4 regions of the Cohnella sp. LGH genome follow, and region 4 is predicted to be linked to each of the others. Evidence: predicted binding sites of a transcription regulator. Region 4 holds the regulator's gene; each other region holds the start of a gene.
The links. The regulator Rex, encoded in region 4, represses fermentation and respiration genes when NADH is low (regulators of the CRP and FNR family bind a similar motif). The targets are predictions, from matches to a motif close to TTGTGAAATATTTCACAA.
Positions count from the first base shown of each region.

Region 1: ric (iron-sulfur cluster repair di-iron protein) is a predicted target of Rex. The motif match lies at 1,607-1,624, and genes of this name have one in related genera.
Region 2: nadA (quinolinate synthase NadA) is a predicted target of Rex. The motif match lies at 1,853-1,870, and genes of this name have one in related genera.
Region 3: J4772_RS28555 (DoxX family membrane protein) is a predicted target of Rex. The motif match lies at 1,474-1,491, and genes of this name have one in related genera.

Region 1 is NZ_CP072117.1:2,854,683-2,857,892, forward strand. It holds gene narI (respiratory nitrate reductase subunit gamma) at 1-618, shown strand, start outside; gene J4772_RS11980 (Crp/Fnr family transcriptional regulator) at 829-1,551, opposite strand; gene ric (iron-sulfur cluster repair di-iron protein) at 1,730-2,443, shown strand; gene J4772_RS11990 (Crp/Fnr family transcriptional regulator) at 2,464-3,159, opposite strand.
Region 2 is NZ_CP072117.1:183,968-187,177, forward strand. It holds gene ftsH (ATP-dependent zinc metalloprotease FtsH) at 1-1,684, shown strand, start outside; gene nadA (quinolinate synthase NadA) at 1,900-2,838, shown strand; gene nadB (L-aspartate oxidase) at 2,891-3,210, shown strand, end outside.
Region 3 is NZ_CP072117.1:6,885,265-6,888,474, forward strand. It holds gene J4772_RS28545 (sensor histidine kinase) at 1-100, shown strand, start outside; gene J4772_RS28550 (YpdA family putative bacillithiol disulfide reductase) at 338-1,354, opposite strand; gene J4772_RS28555 (DoxX family membrane protein) at 1,559-2,092, shown strand; gene J4772_RS28560 (hypothetical protein) at 2,153-2,314, shown strand; gene J4772_RS28565 (PadR family transcriptional regulator) at 2,382-2,948, opposite strand; gene J4772_RS28570 (DHA2 family efflux MFS transporter permease subunit) at 3,067-3,210, shown strand, end outside.
Region 4 is NZ_CP072117.1:2,693,282-2,696,491, forward strand. It holds gene dinG (ATP-dependent DNA helicase DinG) at 1-1,570, shown strand, start outside; gene J4772_RS11140 (redox-sensing transcriptional repressor Rex) at 1,567-2,226, shown strand; gene J4772_RS11145 (amidohydrolase) at 2,223-3,210, shown strand, end outside.

The DNA of each region.
Region 1 (3,210 bases), 160 kb from region 4:
ATCTCCGGATTAGTCTGGAGGTACGTTACCAACCCGTTCAGTTGGACGTCCAAATCAAGCGAAATGCTGGAAAAACGCAAGTTGAGATGGGGCAGCCTGTTGTTTCATTACGGCGTTCTGGCCGTATTCTGCGGACATATCGCCGGCTTGCTCATTCCGGTTGAAGTGTACCGGGGGTTAGGAATCAGCGATGAGGCATACCATCTTGCGGCGATTGTCGGCGGGATGCCTGCGGGCATCGTCACGTTTGCCGGATCGCTTCTATTGCTGTATCGCAGATATGCCGATGCTCGCATTCGTGCAACCAGCAGTCTGGGAGACCGGGTGGCGCTGATCGTGCTGATCGTCGTTCTGTTCACCGGACTGGCGGCGACGGCGGCCAGCTCGATGAGCCATGGCGATTTCGATTACCGGACAACGATCAACCCGTGGCTGCGGGGAGTACTGGCGTTCCAGCCGAACCCCGAGCTTATGGAGACAGTGCCGATCGGGTTCAAGATTCATATTTTGACGACGTTTGCGCTGTATCTCGTGTTCCCGTTTACGCGGCTCGTTCATGTGTTCAGCTTGCCCTTGGGCTATTTAAGAAGAAGTTATGTGCTGTATCGTCGTAGATAATCGACATTAAGGTGAAAGGGGCATGTACCTCCCTTCGCTGCTAGACGCACCTGAAATGGCAATGGGTAAACCCGTTGCATAGTCATTTCAGGTGCGTATAAGGCAGTCTCCGGAGAGGTGCATCCCCTTTTTTTACTCTATCGATCATCTCAAGCAGCTCTGCTTATGGGATAGCCCGTTGGTCGATTATCCGTCCGTTGTCCGCTGGATTTACATCCGGCACAAGTTCTTGGGGCACAATTCGCACCGGCACATCGCTTGCAGGTAACTCAAATTCGTAATGGTGATCATTCCGCCGTTCATGAGAATGGCGCCCGCTCTGCGCAGATCTCCGAGCATCCGGTTTACGCTTTCCCGCGCGCAGCCGATATAGTCGGCCAATTCGGAATTTGTCAGCTTCATAGTAATATGGATGCCTTTCTCGTCTTTACGCCCGTAGGTGTTGGACAGGCGAATCAAGGTGGAGCAGAGCGCGCCGGGCTTGCCCAGCATGACGAGGTCGCGGAACTTCGTCTGGGTCAGCCGATGCATGAAGCTCATCCAATTGACGAATTCGATCGCTAAATCGCCGTGCTGCCAGAGCAGCACTTCCAGATCGCTCTTTTGAAATACGCCTACGACGCACTTCTCGATCGTTGCGGCGGTGAACTGATGGAACGCTTTGGGGGAAGGGTCGAGCTGGCCGAAAAAGTCCCCTTCATGAAACAAGGACATAATGTATTCCTTGCCTTCCTCCGACAGCTTCGTCAATTTGACCTTGCCCGATTGAATAAAATATAGACTCCCAGCGGAATCTCCTTCGCGGAATACGTTAACGTTCGCGTTCAGATTTTGGAAGTACATAATTTGCTGCAGTTTCTGCAGATTATCGTCGGAAAATAAGGAAGAGTTGCAGATCGAGCGGCATTCGGTTTGCTGGTGAGCGGTAGTCACATAAGCCACCTCCAAGATACGTTGGAGCAAGTATAGCAAAGGAATACAGCGTCAAGTGTGATACATCTCACATCTTGAGCCGTCCGGGCCGCTAAAGTGTGTTCTGCGTCACAGAGCAGGGCGGCGGTTATGCCTATACTGGGGGTGAACCTATAGAAAATGAAAGGAAGGATCGGATATGAGCCAGCAATTTAACGGAGAAGAGAAAATCGGCGACATTGTGGCCGATTTTCCGGGAGCCAGCCATCTGTTCAAGGAGGCGAAAATCGATTTCTGCTGCGGCGGGGATCGCCCGTTGGCGGAGGCCGCTCGCGGCCAGCAGCTGGATTTGGACGAGCTTCTGCGCCGCTTGAACGAAAGCTATGAGGAAGCAGCCGCGAGGAACGTAGCGGCAGAAGCGGACTGGAAGACGGCGCCGATCGCGGATTTAATCGATCATATCGTTACCCGCCACCACAGGTATTTGAAGAAGGAGCTGCCGTTGATCAGCGAACTGCTGACAAAGGTGCTCCGCGTTCATGGCACAGGGCATCCCGAGCTCGCCGCATTGCATAGACAGTTCCATCAAATGAAAATCGAGCTGGATCAGCATCTGATCGCCGAAGAAGAGGCGCTTTTCCCTCTGCTGAAGCGCTATGCGGCCGAGCCGAGCGCGGAGGCGCAACAGAAAGCGGTCGAAGGGCTGGACGACCTGGAGCAAGACCACAGCGTCGTCGGAGACTATCTGAAGGAAATGAGAGCGAAGTCGGACGGTTACGCGCTGCCTGCGGAAGCGTGCACAACCTATTCGCTCGCATTCGGCAAGCTGGTCGAGCTGGAGGCGGACCTGTTCGAGCACATTCATCTGGAGAACAACGTGCTGTTTCCAAGGGTCGAGCAGGGGCGAGTCTAAAAGCGCCACGAGGATTGGCGCTACTTGATCTCCTTCTGCTGCTTTAACGCTTCAAGATCGATAATGACGATCCGGCTGCGATCGACTTCGAGCAGTTCGTCTTTGTTGAACTGATTGAGCAGCCGGTTAATCGTCTCTCTCGTCGTTCCGATGGAGTTGGCGATCTCCTGGTGCGTCATCGGCAGATTGATCGTAATTTTGTTGTCCTTCATGTCCCCGTGATGCTCCGCAAGCTGAAGCAGGAACGACAGCACGCGATGTTTGACATCCTGTCCGGACAAGACTTGAAGCTTCTCCTGCAGCTCCCGAATCTTATCGCCCATCACGCGCATCAGCTTGATCGCGATGGACGGCGTATTCATCATCAACCGCTCGAACATTTTGACGGGAATCGCCAGCAGCTGCGTGTCGACGATCGCTTCGGCCGTTGCCGGATACGGGTTTTGATTGAAAAAGCCGGTATGCGGGAACATGTCGCCGGTCTTCAGGAAAGATACAATCTGCTCATGGCCGTTTTCGTCCGTCTTGAACGTCTTTACCAGACCGTTGCGGATGAAGTAGACGGCCTCTTTCTCGCTGCCTTCGGTGAAAACGACGGACCTTCTCGAGATGGAACGGGATATTGTAATTTCCTCGACTCTCGCCATTTCCTGCGGATTCAAATCGTGAAACAGCGGAACCTGATGCAGGAATGCGGACGCTTTATCCTTGCTCATGAACATCCTCCTTGCGAATCGGATTAACGAAGCGGCGCGAATGACGGCGTT
Region 2 (3,210 bases), 2.5 Mb from region 4:
GAAAATGCCGGGACAGAGCTTCTGGCTGACGTTCTTGACTTCCATCATTCCGTTTATCATCATGTTCGTTCTGTTCTTCTTCCTGATCAATCAGGCGCAGGGCGGCGGCGGCAAGGTGATGAACTTCGGCAAGAGCCGCGCCCGTCTTTATAATGAAGAGAAAAAGCGGGTTACGTTCGAGGACGTCGCCGGAGCGGATGAAGAGAAGCAGGAACTCGTCGAGGTTGTCGAATTCCTGAAGGACCCTCGCAAATTCGCGGCGGTCGGCGCGCGCATTCCGAAGGGCGTACTGCTCGTCGGACCTCCGGGTACGGGTAAAACGTTGTTGGCCCGCGCGGTAGCGGGTGAAGCGGGCGTGCCGTTCTTCACGATCTCCGGTTCGGACTTCGTGGAGATGTTCGTAGGCGTGGGCGCGTCCCGCGTAAGGGATTTGTTCGAGAACGCGAAGAAAAATTCGCCATGTATTATTTTCATCGACGAGATCGACGCCGTCGGTCGTCAGCGGGGCGCAGGCCTCGGCGGCGGACATGACGAGCGCGAGCAGACGTTGAACCAATTGCTCGTCGAGATGGACGGCTTTGGCGCCAACGAAGGCATCATCATCGTGGCCGCGACCAACCGCCCTGACATTCTGGACCCTGCCTTGCTCCGTCCAGGCCGTTTCGACCGTCAGATCACGGTTGATCGCCCGGATGTGAAAGGCCGCGAAGCGGTGCTGAAAGTACATGCCCGCAACAAGCCGCTCAGCAAAGACGTCAAGCTCGGCACGATCGCCAAGCGGACGACCGGATTTACCGGCGCCGATCTGGAGAACTTGCTGAACGAAGCGGCGTTGCTGGCCGCTCGTCGCAATAAGAAAGACATCGCCATGATTGAGGTCGATGAAGCCATCGATCGCGTCGTTGTCGGTACCGAGAAGAAGAGCCGCGTCATCAGCGACCGCGAGAAACGCATTGTCGCTTATCATGAAGCAGGTCATACGATCGCGGGCTTCTTCCTGGAGCATGCCGATACGGTGCACAAGGTTACGATTATTCCGCGGGGCAAAGCGGGCGGATACGTCATCATGCTGCCGAAGGAAGATCGGATGCTCGTCACCAAGCAAGAGCTGCTCGATAAAGTTACGGGCTTGCTCGCCGGACGCGCGGCCGAGGAAATCTTCATCGGCGAGATCGGTACTGGCGCTTACAGCGACTTCAAGCAAGCGACGAGTATCGTTCGCGCGATGATCATGGAATACGGAATGAGCGAGAAGCTTGGCACGATGCAGTTCGGTAACTCCCAAGGACAAGTGTTCCTGGGCCGCGACATCGGGCACGAGCAGAACTATTCCGACAAGATCGCTTATGAGATCGACCAGGAGATGCAGAACATTACGCGCGAATGCTACGAGCGAGCCAAGCAATTGCTCACCGAAAGAAGCGCCGAAATGCATCTGATCGCCAAGACTCTTCTGGAAGTGGAGACGCTTGATCTGGATCAGATCAAGTCTCTGATCGAGAAGGGCATAATCGTCGAGGACGGCGGTGAAGGCGGATCGGGATCTGCAGAGTCTCACGCGGAACCTACTGTCGACACGATGGGCAACGTCAAAGTGCGGATTCAAACCCGCGAGGACGGAGACCCTTACCCGTCGGGGCTGGATTTGCGCAAGGGAGACGGCGGCTCCGAGGAGCCGAAATAATCGCATAGGAAGACGGGATGCACCGCGTGCGGCAGCGCGAGGGAGCATCCCGTTTTTTTGTGAAAAAACCTTTACAGATGAATTGACAGTCCTATCCCGCAAGTGTAAATTAAGTGTTAATGAACGAAGAGCTTTTCGTCCACAATAAAGACAGCATTCCCGCCATGTTTGTGCATGGATTCACAAACATCAGGAGCTAAGGGAGGAGATTTCGCATGGAGGCCTTGGCCTTGGAGCGTAAAGCCGAGCAGAACCGCGAACTGCGCGAACGGCTGATGCAGCTTAAGAAGGAACGCAATGCCATTATACTCGCACATTATTATCAGCGAGATGAAATACAAGAGGTCGCGGACTTCAGAGGGGACTCATTCCTTCTCGCACAGAAAGCCGCGTCTACGGATGCCGATGTGATTGTATTTTGCGGGGTTCATTTCATGGGCGAGAGCGCCAAAATTCTTGCTCCTCACAAGACTGTGCTCGTACCCGACGAGCGCGCGGGCTGTCCGATGGCCGATATGGTCAATCCGATCGGCTTGAGAGAGCTTAAAGCAAAGCACCCGAACGCGAAGGTCGTCACATACATCAACTCCTCTGCCGATGTTAAGGCTGAGACCGATATTTGCTGCACCTCGGCCAATGCGGTCAAAGTCGTCAACTCGGTTGATGCGGACGAAGTTATTTGGTGCCCGGACAAAAACCTGGGTCATTATGTCTCCCAGCACACCGACAAGAAGATGATCATCTGGGAAGGCTACTGCAATACTCACGACATGCTGACGATTAAGGATGTCGAAGAGATGCGCGCGAAGTATCCGAACGCGCAGTTCGTCGTACACCCGGAATGCCGTCCGGAAGTGGTCGAGATGGCCGACTTCGTAGGCAGTACGACCGGCATTCTGAAGTATTGCCGCGAATCGAGCCATGAAGAATTTATCGTCGGAACGGAAGACGGTACGGGATATCAGTTGCGGCTCGACAGCCCGGACAAGAAGTTCCATTTCGCCTCCAAATTCCTGGTTTGTCCGAACATGAAGGTTAACAACCTAAAGAAGGTTGTTAAAGCTTTGGAGACGATGAAGCCGGAAATTTACGTACCGCAGGACGTTGCGGATAAAGCGCGTTTATCGCTGGAGCGCATGCTGCTGGTCAAGTAATTGACCGGCCGCTTGCGCTACTCTATTGTCGAAGTGGGAGACAAAAAATATGATGATTCCACGATACGTTGTCGATTTTGATCTAGACAAGCTTCCTCGCATAGAGACGGACGTCATCGTGATCGGGGCCGGCATCGCCGGCCTTTTTACGGCGCTTAAATCCAGCGAGACGCAGCGAGTTCTCATGATTACGAAGAAATCCTTGTTCGACAGCAATACCCGTTATGCTCAAGGCGGTATCGCCGCAGTCATGTCGGACGATGATTCTCCCGAATTTCTGGCTCAGGACACATTGATTGCCGGAGCCGGCTTATGCGAGACTGCTGCCGTGGACGTCCTAGTGCACGAAGGTCCGCATGGGGTGCAGGAGCT
Region 3 (3,210 bases), 4.2 Mb from region 4:
GGCGATTGGGAGCGAGCTTCACATTCTTTCCGTTCCGGGCCAAGGCACGCGCGTCTCCCTTATCATTCCGCAGCAGCAAAGCGGACAGTCTATCCCGTAAGCCAAACAAGTTGCTGTAAGAGGTAATCGGCGAACAAGGCGCAGGGGGGAATTCTCCATCGACTCGGGGGCGTCTAAATAAGCCCGTCCCGCGTACTTATTCGTCCGGAAACACCCCGGGCAGAGCGAATAGGACCGTGCCGCGTACCTATTTGTCCGGAAACACCCCTGCCGGATCAAATAAGCCCTTCGCACGTACCTATCCGCCCGGCATCAGCTCAGACAGATCGAAATGCATCTACTCCCGGCCCGTCAATGCGACAATTCGCTGCGCGATCAGCTTGCCGTGATGCCGTCCGCTCTCGATGAAGATTTCGTTCGCTTCCCGTCCGGCGGCGATGACGCCGGCGATGAAGAGCCCCGGCACATCCGTTTCCATCGTCTCCGGGTCGAAGGAGGGCACCGTCGTCTCCGGATTAACCGTCGCTCCCGCATCGGTCAGCAGAGTTCGCTCCGGTCGGAAGCCCGTCAGCGCCAGCACGAAGTCGTTGTCGATCCGGTAAGGAGCAGCGCCGTCCGCTAGCGGCTGAATCGTCACACTGTCCGGATCGATGCGCACGACCTGCGAGGAGAACAGCATCCGGATGCTGCCTTTGTTCACATTGCCTTCGAACAGCGGCCGAACCCAAGGCTTGATGCTGGGCGAATAGTTTTCTCCCCGATATACGACGGTAATTTCCGCTCCTACCCTTAGCAGCTCCATCGCCGCATCCACCGCGGAGTTGTTGCCGCCGATAATCGTCACCTTCATGCCGGTATACGGGTGGGCCTCACCGAAGAAATGGGTCACCTTTGGCAGCTCCTCGCCGGGGATGCCCAGCATGTTCGGATGGTCGAAATAGCCTGTTGCAACGACGACATGGCCAGTCGCATACACGCGCTTGCCGCCGAATCGGTCGACGGTTTCGACAAGGAACGAGCCGTCGGGCTGCGGCCGGATCGCAGCCGCTTCCTCGTAAGCGCGAATGCGCAGCTTCCGCCGCAGCGCCACGTCCCGGTAGTACTGCAGCGCCTCGCGGCGAGACGGCTTGTCGCTGGGGGTTGTGAACGGAATGCCTCCGATTTCCAGCAACTCGGCGGTACTGAAGAAGTTCATATAGGTCGGATACTGATAGATGGAATGGACAACAGCGTGCTTCTCGATTAATAGCGGCTCGATGCCGACGGCTTGCAGCTCGAGGGCGGCGGACAAGCCGCAAGGGCCGGCTCCGATAATCAGGACTTGCTCATTCTGTACGTTCTCGTGTGCGCTCATAACCAATCTCCAATTCGGTGCTTTTGTCTCTCATTGTACCACGTCTAGCGGCTCCCTTCGAAACACCGCATCGAATCCGCTTCGCATTTTCACCATTTGTTCATTTCTCCACCCATACTTTGTGATTTAATTCACATATTTAGGCGGGAAATAAAGCGATAATGGAGGCGTAGGGAGAAGAGAAAACGATGGGAGATGGCGTTAATGGTGTTCAAATTTCTGAGAGAAAACGTCTGGGCAGCGGCGGCCTTTACTCTGCTTCGGATTTACTTGGGCTGGCAATGGCTTGAAGCGGGCTGGCATAAGCTGACCGGCGAAGGGTTCGACGCGTCGGGCTTTCTGAAAAAGGCGATTGAAAGTCCGGTCATGGACAAAGCGACGAACGAAGCGATCTATCCGACTTATACGGGGTTTCTGGAGCATTTTGCCTTGCCAAGCGTCAAGCTGATCAACTTCCTGATTCCGGTCGGAGAATTCCTCGTCGGCCTGGGCCTTATCGTCGGAGGATTGACGGCAGCGGCGGCATTTTTCGGCTTGATGATGAACTTCCTGTTCCTGTTTGCCGGAACGGTATCGACTAACCCTTGGCTGACGCTGCTCGGCATTCTGGTCTTGGTCGGCGGGGCGAACGCCGGCAAATTCGGACTCGATTACTTCCTTCTCCCGTGGATTCGTATCGGCTGGAAGAAGCTGACCGGAGGTAAAGGAGGAACCCCTACGGATGCTCGTACGGTATAAAGGCTTGGAAATGAATCGAAGGCTGCCCGTCCCATCAGGGAGGAGACAGCCTTTGTTTTAATGTCCACCTTGATTGCTCCGCCCGATCTGCTGTCGAACCTGCTTATTCTAGCGCCGTTTTTACTGTTGTTCGAGATTAGCATCCTGATGTCCGCCGCTGCGCATAAACGTTTGAACGAGAGGCGCGCCGCCTGGGAAGCGGACGCAATGAAATCCGTATAGGGTTGTGCAAAAGTCAAAAAGCTCCATCCGCGCTCATAACCGAGCAGCGGATGGAGCTTCTTGGCGTTTAATCGACGGTATTTCCGGAGCCGTGCGGAATGATCGACAGCACCCACTCGCACCACTCGATGTTCGTCCGGCACGTCAATTTGCCTTTGTTCAGCAGAATGTAAGCGCCGAAGTAAGGGGAATCATACGGCGGAATTCCGTCTTCTCCAGCATTGGCCATATGTCGCACGGACTGAATTTTATCGTTGAGCCGCTGCGACTTGGCTTTGTAATGCTCCAACCGGGCCGCGAACAGATCGCGCGATACCGTCGGCTCTACTTGGGAAATGCAGAAAGCCTTTAGCATCAGTTCGTCGCGCATGACCGGATCGGATGCGGGGAGAGCCAGCCACTTTCGCAAGGCGTCGAGGCCCTTTTCCTGAATGGAGTATACCTTCTTGTCCGGCTTGTCGCTCTGCTGAATCAATTCGCAGGAAACCATGTCGTATTTCTCGAGCCGCGCGAGCAGCGGATAGATTTGACTATGCTTGGCCGGCCAGAATGGCTGGATTCTCTGCGTCAGATCGTATCCTGACAAGGGAGAATGGGAGAGCAGGCTTAGCAAGCCATAGGCCAATGTATTCATGGCGAATCCTCCAGATCACATACTTTGACAGATGGAGATTTTGGCGTTATTATTATTTCCTTGCCAGCAATTATGTAAAAAAATACATAAGGATAATCGGAGGCGCGGAGAAATCACAATGGAACAACGCAATAATCAAGAAATACGTTTCATGCCGATAATGGTTGCAATATTTATAGGATCGTTTCTATGTATTTTAGCATCCAGCACGATCAATATCGCCTTGGAGATATTGAAGGATCATTTTCAGACGAGTTTGGAC
Region 4 (3,210 bases):
TACGAACCATGCCTTGCTGTTCACCGACATGCGCGCCGAGCATCGCCTGCTCCCGGCCTACGATCGGCTGATCGTAGACGAGGCGCATCACCTGGAGGAGGTAGCCAGCAGCCATCTGGGCCAGAAAACCTCGTATTCCTCCTTGATCATTCCGCTGCAGCGAATGTGGAAGGATGCCCGTACAGGGCTATTGCCGCAACTGATCGGAGCCGTTTCCGGGTTGGCTTCGGATTATGCCGGAGCTTGGGCCGAGAAGCTTGAGCTGCTAATTCCCAAAGTGCAGGAAATTCGCGATGCTTGGGAGCGTTGGATGGAGGCGGTGTTCGCGATGCTTGCTTCCAACGCGGCGGCCGATGAAACCGGCAGTTTAACGATGCGAATCAAGCCGGCCGATTTGCCGACCCAATGGGACGGGCTCAGCGTGGACGGCAACAACGTCATTCAGCTGTTGTCGGACCTGATTCGTCCGCTTGAGAAGTTAACGGTCGATATTCGCGAGGAGTCGGACGAGCTCGGGATGCAGGGCCTGCTCACAGATCTGGGGGGCGTATTAAAAGACCTATCCAACATTCGGGCGGACACGCAGTCGTTCGTAACGCTAGGACGCCCCGAGTTCGTCTATTGGGCGGAAGGGCATACGCAGTATCGCAATCGTTCCGTCGGGATCTACGGGGCTCCTGCGGACGTTAGCGAGCTGCTGAAAGAAGGGATGTTCGATAAAAAAGCGAGCGTCGTCATGACGTCGGCGACGCTGACCATCGACAAATCCTTCAAGTACGTGACCGATCAGCTTGGGTTGAGCGATGCGGAGAAAAACGGGCGACTCAAAACGGCGATGCTGCCGTCTCCGTTCCGTTATCGTGAACAGGCGCTTGTGCTCATTCCGCGCGATTTCCCGGGCATCAAGGGAAGAGACGGAGAGGCTGCCTTCGTGAGCGCGCTGATCGCTTCGCTGCACGAGACCGCCTTGACGGTAGGCGGGAGAATGCTTGTTCTGTTCACTTCTTACCGGATGCTAAGGCATGTGTACGGCCCGCTTAAAGACAGCCTGGAGCAAGCCGGCATTCAGGTGCTTGGCCAAGGAGTGGACGATGGCAGCAGAACGAGGCTGACGCAGCAGTTCATGAAGCGGCCGGCTTCGGTACTGCTCGGTACCAGCAGCTTCTGGGAAGGCATCGATTTGCCGGGCGACGCGCTCACCTGCCTCGCGATTGTCAGATTGCCGTTTCAGCCGCCGAACCACCCGGTTGCGGAAGCTAAGTCGGAGAAGCTGCAAGCCGAGAATCAGAATCCGTTCATGAAGCTGTCGCTGCCGCAGGCGGTCATCAAGTTCAAGCAGGGATTCGGACGTCTTGTTCGCACGGCGAGCGACAAAGGGATCGTCATTTTGTACGATACGAGAGTGATCGATACGAACTACGGGAAGTACTTTCTGTACTCGCTGCCGGGTCCGAAGATGGAGCATTTGCCGCTGGCCGGCATGACTTCGCGCATTCGGCAATGGCTGCAGCCGCAAGACGGCGAACTTAACACGCTCGCCACGGGGCAAGAGAGAGGGGACATGCGATGAAGCCGATTAAAATATCCGAAGCCGTCGTTAGAAGACTGCCGATCTATTTGCGTTACCTGAACGAGTTGAGCCTCAGCAATATTCAGACCGTATCCTCGCAGGACTTAGGAGAAAAGCTAGACCTCAATCCGGCGCAAATCCGCAAGGACTTGGCCTATTTCGGAGAGTTCGGGCGTAAAGGCGTCGGCTATAACGTCGATTATCTGATCGAGAAGATTCGACAAATATTGAAATTGGACAAAACGATGAACGTCGCTTTGGTCGGTACGGGTAACCTGGGGCGAGCTTTGTGCAACTATAATATGTATATTAAAGACAATATGAAAATCGTGGCCGTATTCGATGCGGACATGAGCAAGGCGGGAACTTCAATCAACCACCTTCAGGTGCAACCGATGCAGGAGCTGGCTGAGACGGTGCGCAAGCTGGATATTGCGGTCGGCATTATTACCGTGCCGGCAGGCGAAGCGCAGAACGTCGCCGACCGGTTCGTCTCGGCAGGCATACGCGGCTTGCTTAACTTCGCCCCTGTCGTCCTGAAGGCCGCTCCCGGCGTACGCATCCATAACGCCGACTTTACCGCCGAGCTGCTCAGTTTGGCCTACTACATGGACGATCAAAACGAGGAACAAGAGGAAGGGGATGCGGAGCAATGACGCGGCTGCTGATCAAGCAAGGGACATTCGTAACGATTGATGAACAATTTTCCGTGTTTCAAGGATGGCTGGCCGTAGAGAACGGCCAAATCGCAGCTATGGGGGAAGGCGAAGTTCCGCAGCGGGAGAGCGAGTCGGCGACCGAGATATTGGACGGCAGCGGACTGCTGTTTATGCCGGGTCTTATTAACACCCACGGACATGCGGCGATGTCGCTGTTGCGCGGAATGGCCGACGATCTCGTGCTTCAGGATTGGCTGCAAAATCATATGTGGCCGACCGAGGCCAAATTTACCGGAGACGACGTGTACTGGGGCTCGGCGCTGGCCGCAGTAGAGATGATCAAGAGCGGCACGACGACGTTCGTCGATATGTACGACCATATGCAGCGCGTGGCCGAAGTGACAGAGACGTCCGGTTTGAGGGCCAGCCTGACGCGCGGCGTAATCGGCCTTTGTCCGGAAGACGTGCAGAAGGCAAAGCTGGAGGACGCGATCCGTTTTGCGAGGGAGTGGCACGGCCAGGCGAACGGACGGATCAACGTTATGATTTCGCCGCACGCTCCATACACCTGCCCTCCAGATTATATTTTGAAATTCGTCGAGGCGGCGCACGAGCTGGATTTGCCGATGCACACGCACATGTCCGAAACGCTGGCCGAGGTGGAGCAGAACGTGCGCGACTATGGCTGCCGTCCGGTCGAGCATCTTGATCGTCTCGGCATGTTCAGCCGGCCGACTCTCGTTGCTCACGCAGTTCACCTGAACGATGAAGAAATCGCTTTGCTGGCCGAGCGCAAGGTTGCCGTATCGCATAACCCGATCAGCAATCTGAAGCTGGCTAGCGGAGTAGCCCGGGTGCCCGATCTGCTCAAGGCGGGCGTGACCGTATCGCTCGGAACGGACGGCGCGGCCAGCAACAACAATCTTGACCTGTTCCAGGAGATGACGACCGCCGCGTTGCTGCATAAAGGCGTGAGCGGCG